2 regions of the Microtetraspora glauca genome follow, and region 1 is predicted to be linked to the other one. Evidence: riboswitches for the same ligand, from Rfam matches in the RefSeq annotation. Region 1 holds a riboswitch; the other holds the start of a gene.
The links. Region 1 has a riboswitch for glycine ahead of gcvP (aminomethyl-transferring glycine dehydrogenase). Riboswitches for the same ligand answer to the same signal wherever they lie in the genome.
Positions count from the first base shown of each region.

Region 1 (7,247 bases):
CCGTGACGTGCTGGAGGCGCTGGGGGTGCGCCTGCGTACGGTCAACATCGTCGCGCTACGCGATCAGATCTTCTTCGCCGACCTGGTCTTCTCCAACGGTGTGGAGGTGAGCGCCCGGCCGTCGGACTCGATCGCGCTCGCGCTCCGCACCGGTGCGACGATCTACGCCAGCGAGGACGTCCTCCGGGAGGCCGGGGTCAGCATGCCTGACGACCAGGAGGACGAGGTGGAGAAGTTCCGCGAGTTCCTGGACAACATCACGCCCGAGGACTTCGGGCGTGCCGGGTAGGGGTTGATTTCGGGAATTTAACGCTTCACGACGCGCCGTGCGGGGTCGTTGACTGAGAATGTCCCCGGTCCTACGGTGCAAGGGAATCCACGGTTGTAATTCATGAACCCCCAGATCAGACCGTGGGATGAGAGAAAGCCGGAGGTCCGCAGTGGCGGTCAGCAGCGGCGAGGGAAAAGCGGCCGACCAGCATGATCCGGTCCGTGAGTCAGCGCGTGAGCGCGCCGGTGAACAAGGACTGCTGTTCGACGAGCAGCCCAGGAGACTGCCCGACGACATCGGGTATCGCGGCCCCACCGCCTGCGCGGCGGCCGGCATCACCTACCGTCAGCTCGACTACTGGGCCCGGACGGAGCTGGTCCTGCCGACCATAAGAGCCGCGCACGGCTCGGGTTCGCAGCGTCTGTACAGCTTCCGCGACATCCTCGTGCTCAAGGTCGTCAAACGCCTTCTGGACACCGGCGTCTCGCTCCAGCAGATCCGCACCGCCGTACAGCATCTGCGTGACCGCGGGGTGAACGACCTCGCCCAGATCACTTTGATGAGCGACGGCGTCAGCGTCTACGAGTGCACCTCCGCCGACGAGGTCATCGATCTGCTCCAGGGCGGGCAGGGAGTGTTCGGCATCGCCCTGGGACGCGTCTGGCGCGAGGTCGAGGGTTCGCTGGCCGAGTTGCCCGGCGAGCGCGCAGAGTCCGGCTCCGATGCGGAGGCCGACCATCCGGCCGACGAGCTGGCACGACGCAGGAAGTCCCGCAAGACCGGGTGAACGGCCCGCCTCAGGGTAGGCGGTAGAGTGACACAAGCTGGCGACCCCGTGCGGGAGAGACCTCTTTAAGTGGAGGCGCCGAAGGAGCAACCCTCCCCGGAATCTCTCAGGCATCCCGTACCGCACGGGAGAGGCAACTCTGGAAAGCAGCACGTCCACCAGGCGTGCTCACCGACGGTGCAAGCCCTTCGGGGTGAAGCTCTCAGGTCGTGGTCCCGCCGCCGGTCGGCTGGTCGCGATGACAGAGGGGGAGACCAGGCGCACGCGTGCGCCGCCTAGGTCTCGACCGCTCCAGGAGGCTTGCCATGACCGACCGGTCACCACTTCGCGATCTTTCCGGCCCGCCCTTCGCGTCCCGCCACATCGGCCCGTCCGACGCCGAGCAGGCGCGCATGCTGGAGGCCGTCGGATACGCCTCCGTGGCGGACCTGGTGGCCGTCGCCGTACCCGAGGCGATCAGGACCGAGACCCCGCTCGCGCTCCCCGAGGCGGCGAGCGAGACACGGGCGCTGGCCGAGCTGCGCACGATCGCCGGGCGCAACCGGGTGCTGACCTCGATGATCGGCCTTGGCTACCACGACACGATCACCCCGGGCGTCGTCCTGCGTAACGTGCTGGAGAACCCCGGCTGGTACACCGCGTACACCCCCTACCAGCCGGAGATCTCGCAGGGACGGCTGGAGGCGCTGCTCAACTTCCAGACCGCGATCATCGACCTGACCGGTCTCGACGTGGCCGGGGCCTCGCTCCTGGACGAGGGCACGGCCGCCGCCGAGGCGATGACTCTGGCCCGCCGGGCGAGCCGGGTCAAGAGCGACGTCTTCGTGGTCGACATCGACGCGCTGCCGCAGACCAAGGCCGTCCTCGCGACCCGGGCGGAGCCGCTCGGCATCACGCTGGTCGAGGCCGACCTCGCGGATCCCGCCGCGCTGCCCGAGTGCTTCGGGGTGCTGGTGCAGTACCCCGGCGCGAGCGGGCGGGTCGCGAGCTTCCGCGTACTCGCCGAGGTGGCGCACGAGCGGGGCGCCCAGGTGATCGCCGCCGCCGACCTCCTCGGCCTGACGCTGCTCGCGTCGCCGGGTGAGCTCGGCGCCGACATCGCCGTCGGCTCCTCCCAGCGCTTCGGCGTGCCGCTCGGTTTCGGCGGCCCGCACGCCGCCTACATGGCCGTACGCGAAGGGCTCCAGCGGCAGATGCCCGGCCGGCTCGTCGGGGTGTCCGTCGACGCCGACGGACAGCCCGCGTACCGGCTCGCGCTGCAGACCCGCGAGCAGCACATCCGCAGGGAGAAGGCCACCAGCAACATCTGCACCGCGCAGGTCCTGCTCGCGGTCATGGCCTCGATGTACGCCGTCTACCACGGACCGGACGGCCTGCGGCGGATCGCGCAGCGGGTGCACCGCCACGCGGCCGTCCTGGCCGCCGGGCTGCGCGAGGGCGGTGTCGAGGTGGTGCACGAGGAGTTCTTCGACACCGTCCTGGCCCGCGTCCCCGGGCGCGCCGCGGTGGTCGTGGCCGCCGCCGAGGCGGCGGGCGTCAACCTCCGACTGGTGGACGCCGACCACGTCGCGGTCGCCTGCGACGAGAAGACGGCGGCCGAGCACCTTGCGGCCGTGTGGGCGGCGTTCGGCGTGCCCGGCGGATCGCAGGGCGGCTCGGGCGGCGTGGTCATCGACGACCTGGACCGGGTGACCCCCGACGCGCTCCCTGCCGGCCTCGCCCGGACCACCGACTTCCTGACCCATCCGGTGTTCCACTCCTACCGGTCGGAGACGGCGATGCTGCGCTACCTGCGCAGGCTCCAGGACAAGGACGTCGCCCTCGACCGCTCGATGATCCCGCTGGGCTCCTGCACGATGAAGCTCAACGCGACCACCGAGATGGAGCCGATCACCTGGCCGGAGTTCGCCGGGATCCACCCCTTCGCCCCGATCGGCCAGGCTGCGGGCTACGTCGAGTTGGTCGAGACCCTCGAAGGCTGGCTGGCCGAGGTCACCGGCTATGACGCGGTGTCGATCCAGCCCAACGCGGGGTCGCAGGGAGAGTTCGCCGGGCTGCTCGCCATCCGCGCCTACCACCACGGCCGGGGCGAGGCCGGGCGGGACGTCTGCCTCATCCCGTCGTCCGCGCACGGCACCAACGCGGCCAGCGCGGTCATGGCCGGTATGCGCGTGGTCGTGGTCGCCTGCGACGACAGCGGCAACGTCGACCTCGCCGACCTGTCCGCCAAGATCGAGAAGCATCGCGACGCGCTCGCCGCGATCATGGTGACCTACCCGTCCACGCACGGCGTGTACGAGGAGACCATCGTCGAGATCTGCGACCGGGTCCACGAGGCCGGGGGACAGGTCTACGTCGACGGCGCCAACCTCAACGCCCTCGTCGGCCTGGCCAGGCTCGGCGAGTTCGGCGCGGACGTCAGCCACCTCAACCTGCACAAGACGTTCTGCATCCCGCACGGCGGCGGCGGTCCGGGTGTCGGGCCGGTCGCGGTCAAGGCCCATCTCGCCCCCTACCTCCCTGGCAAGGGCACCGGTGCCGTCTCGGCCGCGCCGTACGGCTCGGCGGGCATCCTGCCGATCTCGTGGGCGTACATCCGGATGATGGGCGGGGATGGGCTGCGCCGGGCGACCGAGCAGGCGATCCTCTCGGCGAACTACCTCGCCGGGCGGCTGGCCCCGCACTATCCCGTGCTGTACACCGGACGGGACGGCCTCGTCGCGCACGAGTGCATCGTCGACCTGCGGCAGATCACCAAGGAGACCGGTGTCACCGTGGACGATGTGGCCAAGCGCCTGGTCGACTACGGTTTCCACGCGCCGACCATGTCGTTCCCCGTCGCGGGGACCCTGATGATCGAGCCCACCGAGAGCGAGGACCTGGCCGAGCTCGACCGGTTCGCCGACGCCATGATCGCCATCCGCGAGGAGATCGCCCGCGTCGCGTCCGGAGAGTACGACAGGACCGACAACCCGCTGCGCAACGCGCCCCACACGGCGGCCTGCCTGGTCGCCGACGAGTGGCCGCACCCGTACTCGCGCACGGTCGCGGCCTACCCCGTGCCCGCGCTGCGGGACAACAAGTACTGGTCGCCGGTCCGCCGCATTGACCAGGCCTACGGCGACCGCAACCTGGTCTGCGCCTGCCCTCCGCTGGAGGCGTACGAGGACTGATCACGCCCGCGGGGAAGATTCGCGGACCCGAACCGTCCATCATGCGCATGTCTTCCCCGCACGGGCCCGCCGATCGTTAGGATCTTGGCGATCCCCGATTATGGAGGGCCTGGCATGACGGCCATCGACCCCGGACGGCAGATCGACCACGCGCGCAGGCTGGCCGAGGCGGGCGATCTCGACGCCGCCGCGGCGATCTTCGCGGAGGTCGCGGTCGACGTCGAGGCACCCGACCGGGCGGAGGGCGCCGCGGGGCTCTCCGCCGTCGCCGAACGGATGGCCGAGCAGTTGCTGGAGGACGGCGAGCCGGGGCAGGCCGCCGACCTCCTGCTGCGCGCGCTGTCCGTGCCCGGCGTCACGGATCCGGCACGGCTGCGGGTCCTGCTCGGTCTCGCGCATCTCGACATGGCGTGCGGGGAGTTCGCCGGAGCGGTCGAGGAGGGCGACGGAGCCGAAGCGGGCACCGGTGCGCTCGCCATTGAGCTGCTCGCGCGGGTGCTGCCCCTCAGAGGCCGGGACGACGACGCCGAGACGGTCTGGCGGTACGGCCTGGCCCACCCCGACGCGGCGCTGGCCGAGGAGGTACGGCTCCGCCTGAGCAGGGACGTCCGCCCCCCGATAACGTGACCGGGTGGAATCTGGGACGGTGGAACTTGTGACGCCGCACGGCCCGGGAGCGGTCGAGGTGGACGAGGCGGCCGATCCCTGGCTGCTGCTCGTGCTCACCCACGGGTCGGCCGGGGGAGTGGACGCGCCCGACCTGCTCGCCGTGCGGGATGCCGTGCTGGCCATCGGAGGAACGGTCGCCCGGGTGACCCAGCCGTTCCGGCTCAGGGGCGCGAGGGCGCCGGGCTCGGCGGTCCGGCAGGACGAGTCGTGGATCACGATGATCGAGGAGCTGCGGGCCCGCCATCCGGGGCTGCCGCTCGTGCAGGGCGGTCGGAGCAACGGCGCCAGGGTGGCCTGCCGTACGGCCCGAGCGGTGGAGGCGGACGCGGTGGTCGCGCTGGCGTTCCCCCTGCACCCGCCGGGCAAGCCGGAACGTTCCAGGGCGGATGAGCTGCGGCAGGCGGGAACCGACGTTCTGGTGATCAATGGGGATCGTGATCCGTTCGGCGTGCCGTCGGCGTCCGACACGGCGCGGCTCGTGGTGCTGCCGGGGGAGGGACACGATCTGAAGAAGGACCCCGCCCGGGTGGGCGAGGAGGTGGCCCGGTGGCTGCTGGCCCGGAGAGCGAGCTGAGGGCCGGGGGTCGGCCACGGGACCGCGAGCGGTGGAACGGACGGGGGATGGGGCGAGCGGAATCGGGTGAAGGGACGGGAGGGCCCCGGCTGGACGGACCAGCCGGGTGACCTGGCCGCGATCGATCAGGCGGCGCTGGAAGCCAGGTCGGTGGGGCGGTGCGGGGCGATGACCGCTCCGTCGGGCAGCAGCTCGCCGGTGTCCTCGAAGAGGACGACGCCGTTGCACAGCAGGCTCCACCCCTGCTCGGGGTGCGCCGCGATGGTGCGGGCGGCTTCTCGGTCCTTCGCTTCCGCGCTCGGACAGGACGGGCTATGAGGGCACATCGCCGGGGCTCCGTGTCTTATCGTTCGCCCGTCGCGCGAGGCGGCGGGCGTCTGGGGTTGATGTGTGACTAACCGCACAATGGACGAGACCAGTGTGCCGTCCGCTCGCCTCGTGGCGACATAGTCCGTTAGGACGGTTTCCGCCGGTCCTGGAAAGGGGGCCGGGGGGCGCCCATACGGGTTCCGCTCACCACGCTGTGAGCTATCCCACAAGGGTGCCCCAGGGATGATAACGGTCCAAGCTCGACACGCCGTCCGTCTGATAACCGGCGGATTACGGTTTCCGGAGCCGCCTCCAGGTCGTCCGGGAGATCGTCCAGGCGCTGTGTGACGGCCGGGTCGGGGCGGGCCGACGCCGGGTGGTCGAGGCCGCCGGCCCGCGGCGAGGAGCTTGGCGGCCGGGCCCACATCCGCCGGGTCGGCCCTTGCGTGGCTGAGATCGGCTCGCGTGAGATTTCAGTCAAGCAAACGTTGACCATCCGGGCCGAATGTAAGTAACTTCCAGTCAAAGCGGTGACCTTGCATGACATTTTCCTACATCTGAGGAGTTGGAGGACATCACGCCGCGGGCCGGAGCCCCGCGCGGCGCGGGGCTGTACGTCCCCGGTGGCTGGATCCAGGTATTGACGCCCGGCTCATTGTGAAACTAATTTTCCAACACGTTCTCCTTTGGGGTGGAAAACTTCGTGACGGACGACGAGTTTGAGGCGGTCAGGGTGGCGGCCCCCACGGAAGGCGCCAACCCGCGCACGCTCGACATCGACCTCCGTTCGACCCTCGAGATGCTGAAGCTCATCAACGACGAGGACGGCCTGGTCGCTCCCGCGGTCCGCGCCGTCCTCCCCGAGCTGGCCACGGCGGTCGACTTCGGAGTGAGCGCGCTGCTGACGGGCCGGTCGATCCACTACTTCGGCGCGGGCAGTTCCGGCCGCATCGCGGTGCTCGACGCGGCCGAGCTCGTGCCGACGTACACGATCGCCCCGGAGCGGGTCGTCGCGCACCACGCGGGCGGCACCTCCGCTTTCGAGCAGGCGATGGAGAACGTGGAGGACGACGCGGCGACGGGCGCCGCCGAGGCGCTCGGCCTGGGGGAGGGCGACCTGGCGATCGGGCTGTCGGCGAGCGGCCGCACGCCGTACGTCGCGGGGGCGCTGCGCGCGGCGAGTGCGGCGGGGGCGGCGACCGTCCTGGTGTCGTCGAACCCGGCGGCGCCGCTCGGTGACGAGGTCGACGTCCACATCGCGGTCGACACCGGCCCCGAGGTCATCGCGGGATCGACGCGGATGAAGGCGGGAACCGCGCAGAAGCTCGTGCTGAACGCGTTCTCCACCGCGGTCATGATCCGGCTCGGGCGGACGTACTCGAATCTCATGATCGATGTGACCGCCACCAACGCCAAACTCCGCGGCCGCCTGGTCACGATCCTCGAAGAGGCCACCGGCCGCAC
Region 1 is NZ_JBFALK010000007.1:24,936-32,182, forward strand. Features, by position in the region: gene AB0I59_RS14640 (bifunctional nuclease family protein) at 1-289, shown strand, start outside; gene AB0I59_RS14645 (MerR family transcriptional regulator) at 441-1,058, shown strand; glycine riboswitch at 1,100-1,191, shown strand; gene gcvP (aminomethyl-transferring glycine dehydrogenase) at 1,364-4,231, shown strand; gene AB0I59_RS14655 (hypothetical protein) at 4,346-4,858, shown strand; gene AB0I59_RS14660 (alpha/beta hydrolase family protein) at 4,878-5,474, shown strand; gene AB0I59_RS14665 (DUF5999 family protein) at 5,600-5,800, opposite strand; gene AB0I59_RS14670 (N-acetylmuramic acid 6-phosphate etherase) at 6,487-7,247, shown strand, end outside.

Region 2 (7,247 bases), on a different contig from region 1:
TCAGGGACGAGCTGTTCCTCAAACTCCTCGGCGCGAGCAGGCTCGGTGCCGAGTCCCTGGCCGCGTTCGTCACGGCGCAACGGCAGGCCCACCTGTCCGACCTCGGCGCGCTCACCAGGCAACGCCGCGCGCACACCGGCGATCCGCTCGTCGCACTGCTCATCGACGCCGCCGCCGCGCACATCAAGGCCGACCTCCAGGTGCTCGACACGGCCGAAGAACGCCTGGCCGGCCTGACGGCGGGAGACGTCCAGGTCCACACCGCCTCCGCCGACGGCCAGGCCACCGCCTGACCCGGCGACACCCGTCACGCGGCGACGCCGTCTGGTCGAGGGGAGCTCCGCGACCTGCCGGAAGGACCGCCGCACAGGCGGGCTCCGGGAGACGCGTCGGGAGACCCGGGAGACAGGGTGGGACCGTCGGCCGGAGATCGCCCACAGGGGATGTCCGGATTCAACCGGGCGTGGGCCGGGCGGCGACTGCCGCCCGGCCCACGCCAGGATCCTCGGACATTTCCTTCAGGTCACGTCAGTTGACGCTGATCACGGTTCCGGCCCCGTTGGGGTACTCGATGTAACCGGTGTGGGGCCGCCCGTCCGGCAGCCTCGACCAGCCGGCGGTCACCGTCTCGGGAACCCCCGGGGTGCCCTTGAGCTTGCGCGGCGACACGGTCAGACCACCCACGCCCGGGGCGTCGGTCACCACGTTCGCCTGCGCGTGGAACGGGGTCGACGTGGTGCCCGGCGCGGTCAGGTAGCTGACAAGCACGAAGGTGTACTTCCCGGCCTTCGGCCGCGAGATGACCAGCCGGTAGTCATCGCCGTCGCGATCCACCCAGCCCGCGAACTCCCGGCCCTCGTAGAGCACGCCTCCGCCGAAGCCCAGCTCCAGGCCGTTGTCGGGGCGGGCCCGGAACTCCACGGCCTTGGTCCCCTCGGGGACGTCGATCGTGTACTGCTTGCCGTTGGCCTCCTCGGGACCGACCGAGCCGACGATCTCCGGGCCGGAGACCAGCCCGTAGGCCGTCATGTCGGTCTTCTTCTTGACCGGGGTCACCTCGAAGGACACCGACCCGTTCGCGTCCTTGCCCCTGACCTCGGCGGGAGCGAGCACGCCCTGAGCGGTCACCGCGACGACGCTGCGAACGGTACGGCCCTCGCCGGTCCAGGTCAGCGAGCCGGTGATGCCGGTCGCGACCTCGTCCTTCAGCTCCATGGTGACGGTGAACGACTTGGTCTCACCGGCCCGGTCGAAACGCAGCGTGGAGGGGCTCACCTTGGCCTTGACGCCGGGCAGGTCGATGTCGGCCTTGTACTTGCCGGGCGTGACGGCCGTCAGCGTACGGGTGACGGTCCGGGGGCCGGCCAGCCCGCCGAGCGCGATCGAGGGGTAGTTCAGGTCGCTGGTGGCGATCGGTGCCACCCCACTGCCCGTCCTGACGCCCAGGCCCTCCAGGTAGCCGAGCCAGTTCTGCTCCGTGGAGTCGTAGACCAGGCCGGGCTCGAGCATCCGGGCCGGATCGACGTTGCCCGCGCCCTGCGCGAAGGCGTCGGTACTGTCCGTACCGTCGGCGTTCCTGGTCGGCACGGTGGTCGTCATCATCGCGGACTTGATCGCCATGGGCGACAGATCAGGGTGCTTGCCCAGGTAGAGCGCGGCCAGACCCGCGATGTGCGGGGTGGCCATCGAGGTGCCGTCGTAGAAGCCGAAATCGTTGCCGTTGTTCGTCGGCGGAGCGACGGCCGCCAGGATCGAGACACCGGGGGCGGCGATGTCGGGCTTGAGCAGGTCGCCGCGGTTGGCCAGCGACGGTCCGCGCGAGGAGAACCCCGCCACCCGCGGGTAGACGGCGCCCTCGGCGCTCGCGGGCCGCAGGATGGCGGTCGCCCCGTCCGTCGCCGCGTAGGCCAGCACGGCCGGCACGCCGGGCCCGCCGATGTGCACGGTCGGCACGGCGTGCGAGTCGGCGACGGTGTCCTCGTCGGCCATGTTGACCATGATCATGCCGACGCCGCCGGCCCGCTTGACCTCACCGGACTTCTCCAGGCGCGTGACGGTGCCGCGCTCGCAGACGACGATCTTCCCGGCGGTCCTGGCCGGGTCGAGGCTGTTCGGGGCGCAGACCTGTGCCTCGAAGTCGTCGACGGAGGCGTTCTTGACCACCGGGCCCGTGGCCAGCGGCTTGGGCCCGAACGTGTCGCTGACCGTGGTGCTCGAACCGCGGTGCCTGGTGCCGTCGCCCAACTCCACCTCGGCCACGTACGGCGCGGCCGTGCTCGCGGCCACGGTGGTCGTCCACGGCATGGTGTTGTCCAGCGTCGAGGCACCCGGGCCGCTGTTGCCGCCGGCGGTGGCCACGAAGATGCCGCTCGCGGCGGCCGCGCGGAAGGCGAGCCCGATCGGGTCCTCCGCCGGGGACTCCGTTTCGGAGCCCACGGAGTAGTTGATCACATCGACGCCGTCGGCCACCGCCTGGTCGACGGCGGCCAGGATGTCGGAGTCCAGGCCGCCGGTCTGCTGGCCGTCGGCACTCTCCCAGAGCGCCTTGTAGACGGCGATCGCCGCGCCGGGCGCGACACCGGAGATCTGGCCGAAGTCGGTGCCGTTCACGCTCGCCGGCACGTCCGCGTTGCCCGCGGCGGTGGAGGCGGTGTGCGAGCCGTGCCCCTGCGCGTCGCGCGGCGAGACGTAGTCGGCGCGATTGGCCGGCGGTACCCGCTTCAGCCAGGCGTCACCGAAGTAGCGGGCGCTGATCAGCTTCTGGTTGCACAGGTTGGCGGCGAACTCCTCGCCGGTCTGGCAGACGCCGGTGAACGTGCCGCCGTCGGCCTTCTTCATGACCGCGGTCGAGCCCTGCAGATAGGGCCGGTACGGATCGGCGTCCGTGGGCGCCGTGGCGTCGAGGGCCGGGGCCGCGAACGACGGGTTCTCCGGCCAGACGCCGGTGTCGATCACGCCGACCACAATGCCCTTGCCCGCGTTCGCAGTGCCGCCGAGCCTGGACCACAGACCGGACTCGCCGGACAGGCCGAGGAAGTCGGTGGACCTGCGGTCGTCCAGAGCCTTGCGCAGGCGGTCGGGAACGACGGAGAGCACACCGGGCGTGGTGTTCAGCCGCGCCGCCTGGGTCATGGTGAGCTCGGCGACGAACGCGTTGGAGGCCACGGAAAGCTGCTTGGCCGGCGTGGCGTCGACGCTCCGGGAGACCTGGTCCTGCCTGCTCTTCAGGTGGTCGCGGTAGCGCTTGGCGTTCGCGCTGCCGGTGTCCACCTTCTTGCCCTTGCCGGGCTTGGTGGCGGGGATGCCGGCGACGCCGCCGTCATAGGTCGCGAGCGGCTGCTCGGCCAGCGTGACGATGTAGGTGTCGATCGGGCCGGCGGTCAGAGGATCGGTGGTCAGGGGATCGGCCGAAGCCGGCGCCGAGGCCGTGGTGATCACCACGGCGGCGGCGAGTGCCATCGCGCCGAAGGCACTCACTCGTCGGGGGTTGCGGGCCATTGCTCCTCTTCGAGACGGGGGGTGCCGCCCTGCAGCAAGGTCGCCGGGAGGCAGCTAGAAGTGAACGGCCCGTGAGGATCAGTTGTCGAGATATAGTGCTGGCGTTTTCGGTCATATGGCGAAAAGCGTCACGATCCGGTCAGGTGGTGGGTGGACGACCAGCCAGTGCTCGGTGCGGTGGGCATCGGCGATTTCGACGAACAGATCTACCGGTCCCTGCTCCGCCACCCCGACCGCACAGTCACCGACCTGGCGGGCTCGCTGCGGGTCAGCGCCGCACGGGTACGGCACGCGCTGGCCCGGCTGGCCGAACTCGGGCTGCTACGACGGATCAGGCCGGGCAGGTACGAGCCGGTGGCGCCGGAGGCGGCGCTCGGATGGCTGATCGACCGGCGCCGACTGGAGGCCGAGGCGGGGCTGGCCGAAATCCGGACCACGGTCGCCGACTTCGCACAGCTCTACCAGTCGGGCCGGCTGCGGGCCGACCCGGCCGGCCTGGTGGAGATCCTCTCGGGCGAGGACGCGGTGAAGCGGCAGATGACGGAGACGAACAGGGCGGTCACGTCGGAGGTGTTGGCGCTCGACCGGCCGCCCTACATCGGGTGGCCCGACAACTCGGTGGACAGCAACGAGTCGGAGGTCGCCGGCACCCGGGAACTGATCGCGCGCGGGGTGGACATCCGGGTCGTGTACTGCCCGGAGTCCCTGCGACGCCCCGGCCGGTTCGAGACCCTCCTCCGGCTGGCCGAGGAGGGTGAGCGGTCCAGGTTCCTGCCCAGCCTGCCGTTCAAGCTGCGGATCGTGGACCGGCGAGTGGCGCTGATGCCCCTCGTGGACGGCGTCTACGACAACGTCGCGCTGATCCGTCCCTCCGGCCTGCTCGACGCGCTCATCGAACTGTTCGACGCCTACTGGGAGCGCGGCCAGCCGCTCACCGGGACCCGGCCGCCCGTCGGCGACCGGCCGGACGAGGAGGACCTGCTGGTGCTCCAGATGCTCAAGGCCGGGCTCAAGGACGAGACGATCGCCAGGCAGCTCGGGGTCAGCGCGCGAACCGCGACCCGCCGGATCGCCGCGGTCGTCGAACGGCTGGGCGCCACCACCAGGTTCCAGGCCGGAGCGGAGGCGTCGGCGCGCGGCTGGATCTGAGAGAGGCCCACCGGTTTCGCGAGACGGGGTACGACCACTAGGCTGGCAGAACACCATCGATCCCGTGCGGGAGAGCGTCCTGACAGCCGGTCAGGTCCCCTGAAGGAGCAAGCCCTCCCCGCGAACCTCTCAAGGCAAAGGACCGCGCGGGCCAGGTGTCCTCTGGAAAGCAGGCCGTACGCGGCCTCGCCGAAGGTGAAAGTCCGGGTAAGGAAACGGACGAAGCTCTCAGGCACCCATGACAGAGGGGGAGGATGCTGTCATCCGTCTTCCTGAGGTGCGATCATGTCCCGATCTACCCCGTTGCGTGAGGTTCACGAGAGCCTCGGCGCGACGCTCACCGACTTCGCGGGATGGCAGATGCCCCTGCGCTACGGCAGCGAGTCAGCCGAGCACAACGCGGTGCGCACCGCTGCCGGCCTGTTCGACCTGTCCCACATGGGCGAGATCCACGTCACCGGCCCGCAGGCGGGAGAGGCGCTGGACTTCGCTCTCGTCGGGCATCTGAGCGTGCTGGAGCCCGGCCGCGCCAGGTACACCATGATCGTGACCGAGGACGGCGGCGTGCTGGACGACCTGATCGTCTACCGCCTCCGGCCCGAGGAGTTCATGGTCGTCGCGAACGCCTCCAACTACGCCAGGGTGGCCGAGGAGCTGGCCGAGCGCGCCAAGCCGTACGACGCCCGGGTCGAGGACAGGTCGGACTCCTACGCGCTGATCGCCGTCCAGGGGCCGAACAGCACGGACATCCTCGGGAAGCTGACAGACGCCGACCTGGTCGGGCTCAAGTACTACGCGGGGCTCCCCGGCGAGGTCGCCGGGTTCGAGGTCATGATCGCGCGTACGGGTTACACCGGCGAGGACGGCTTCGAGCTGTTCGTCCGGCCCGAGGACGCGGTCCCGCTGTGGAACGCCCTGTCCGAGGCGGGGGCGGAGCTCGGACTGCGGCCCTGCGGGCTGTCCGCGCGCGACACGCTGCGCCTGGAGGCGGGCATGCCGCTGTACGGCAACGAGCTGACCGCGGACACCACGCCCTTCGACGCCGGCCTCGGCCGGGTCGTGAAGTTCGACAAGCCGGGCGACTTCGTCGGGCGGGCCGCGCTCTCCGGGCGCACGGCCCCCGGACGCCGCCTGGTCGGCCTGGTGGCGCGCGGCCGCAGAGTCCCCCGCCACGGCTATCCCGTCACGTGTGAGGGCGAGGTCGTCGGCGAGGTGACCAGCGGCGCGCCCTCGCAGACGCTGGGCAAGCCCATCGCCATGGCGTACGTCGCCGCGGACGCTCTCGAAAAGGGAGGTCTGGCCGTGGACATCCGTGGTAGCCATGAACCCGTTGACGTCGTTGATCTGCCTTTCTACAGGAGGAGCAAGTGAGCAGCATTCCCGACGAGCTGAGCTACACCAAGGAGCACGAGTGGGTGGCCGGTCTCGATGACGGCCTCACCGTGACGGTGGGCGTGACCGCGTACGCCGCGGAGCAGCTCGGCGACGTGGTCTTCGTGCAGGTGCCGGAGGTGGGCACCAACGTCGAGGCCGGTGACGCGGTCGGCGAGGTGGAGTCCACCAAGTCGGTGAGTGACATCTACGCGCCGGTCGGCGGCGAGATCGTGGAGACCAACCCCGCGGTCGTGGACGATCCCTCTCTGGTCAACTCCGACCCGTACGGCGACGGCTGGCTGTTCCGCGTGCGCCTCGAAGGCGAGCCGGAGGACCTGCTCTCCGCCGCCGAGTACACCACCCTCACGTCGGGTGAATCCTGACATTTCCAGATAAGGGCATGGATCAATGGCGATCAGTGTCTTCGATCTGTTCAAGGTGGGCATCGGGCCGTCCAGTTCGCACACGGGCGGCCCGATGGCCGCGGCGCACAAGTTCGCCCGCGGTCTCCACCAGGACGGTCTGCTCGAGAAGACCTCGCGCGTCGAGGTCATCCTGTACGGCTCGCTCGGCCTGACCGGCAAGGGCCACGGCAGCGACAAGGCGGTGCTGCTCGGCCTGTCCGGTGAGAAGCCCGAGCTCGTCGACGTGGACACCGTCGACGAACGGCTCGCCGCCATGCGGGACACGGGCACGGTCACCCTGTACGGCTCCCGCGAGATCCCCTTCGTCGTCGGCGAGGACCTCGTCTTCGAACGGAAGATCACACTGCCCCACCACCCGAACGGGATGCGGTTCACCGCCTTCACCGAGTCGGGCGAGATCCTGCGCGAGAAGATCTACTACTCGGTGGGCGGCGGGTTCGTCGTGGACGAGAACGCCACCGGCGCCGACCGCATCAAACCGGACGACACGGTCCTCCCGCACCCGTTCACCACGGGGTCGGAGCTGCTCGCCCGGTGCGCGGAGACCGGCCTGTCGATCTCCGCCCTCATGCTGGAGAACGAGCGGGCCTTCGGCCGTACCACCGAGGAGATCCGCGCGGGGCTCCTGCACCTGTGGTCGGTCATGGCCGAGTCGGTGCGTCGCGGCAGCACCCAGGAGGGCGTCCTCCCGGGCGGCCTCAAGGTGAAGCGGCGGGCGAACCAGCTCCTGCGCAGGCTGCAGACCGAGGCCGACCTCGACCCGCTGCGCGCGATGGACTGGGTGACCCTGTTCGCGCTCGC
Region 2 is NZ_JBFALK010000006.1:127,706-134,952, forward strand. Features, by position in the region: gene AB0I59_RS13540 (helix-turn-helix transcriptional regulator) at 1-293, shown strand, start outside; gene AB0I59_RS13545 (S8 family serine peptidase) at 529-3,498, opposite strand; gene AB0I59_RS13550 (helix-turn-helix domain-containing protein) at 3,649-4,647, shown strand; glycine riboswitch at 4,705-4,802, shown strand; glycine riboswitch at 4,803-4,902, shown strand; gene gcvT (glycine cleavage system aminomethyltransferase GcvT) at 4,933-6,018, shown strand; gene gcvH (glycine cleavage system protein GcvH) at 6,015-6,404, shown strand; gene AB0I59_RS13565 (L-serine ammonia-lyase) at 6,430-7,247, shown strand, end outside.
Region 2: it holds a riboswitch for glycine, as region 1 does, so the genes downstream of both, gcvT (glycine cleavage system aminomethyltransferase GcvT) here and gcvP (aminomethyl-transferring glycine dehydrogenase) in region 1, are expected to answer to the same signal.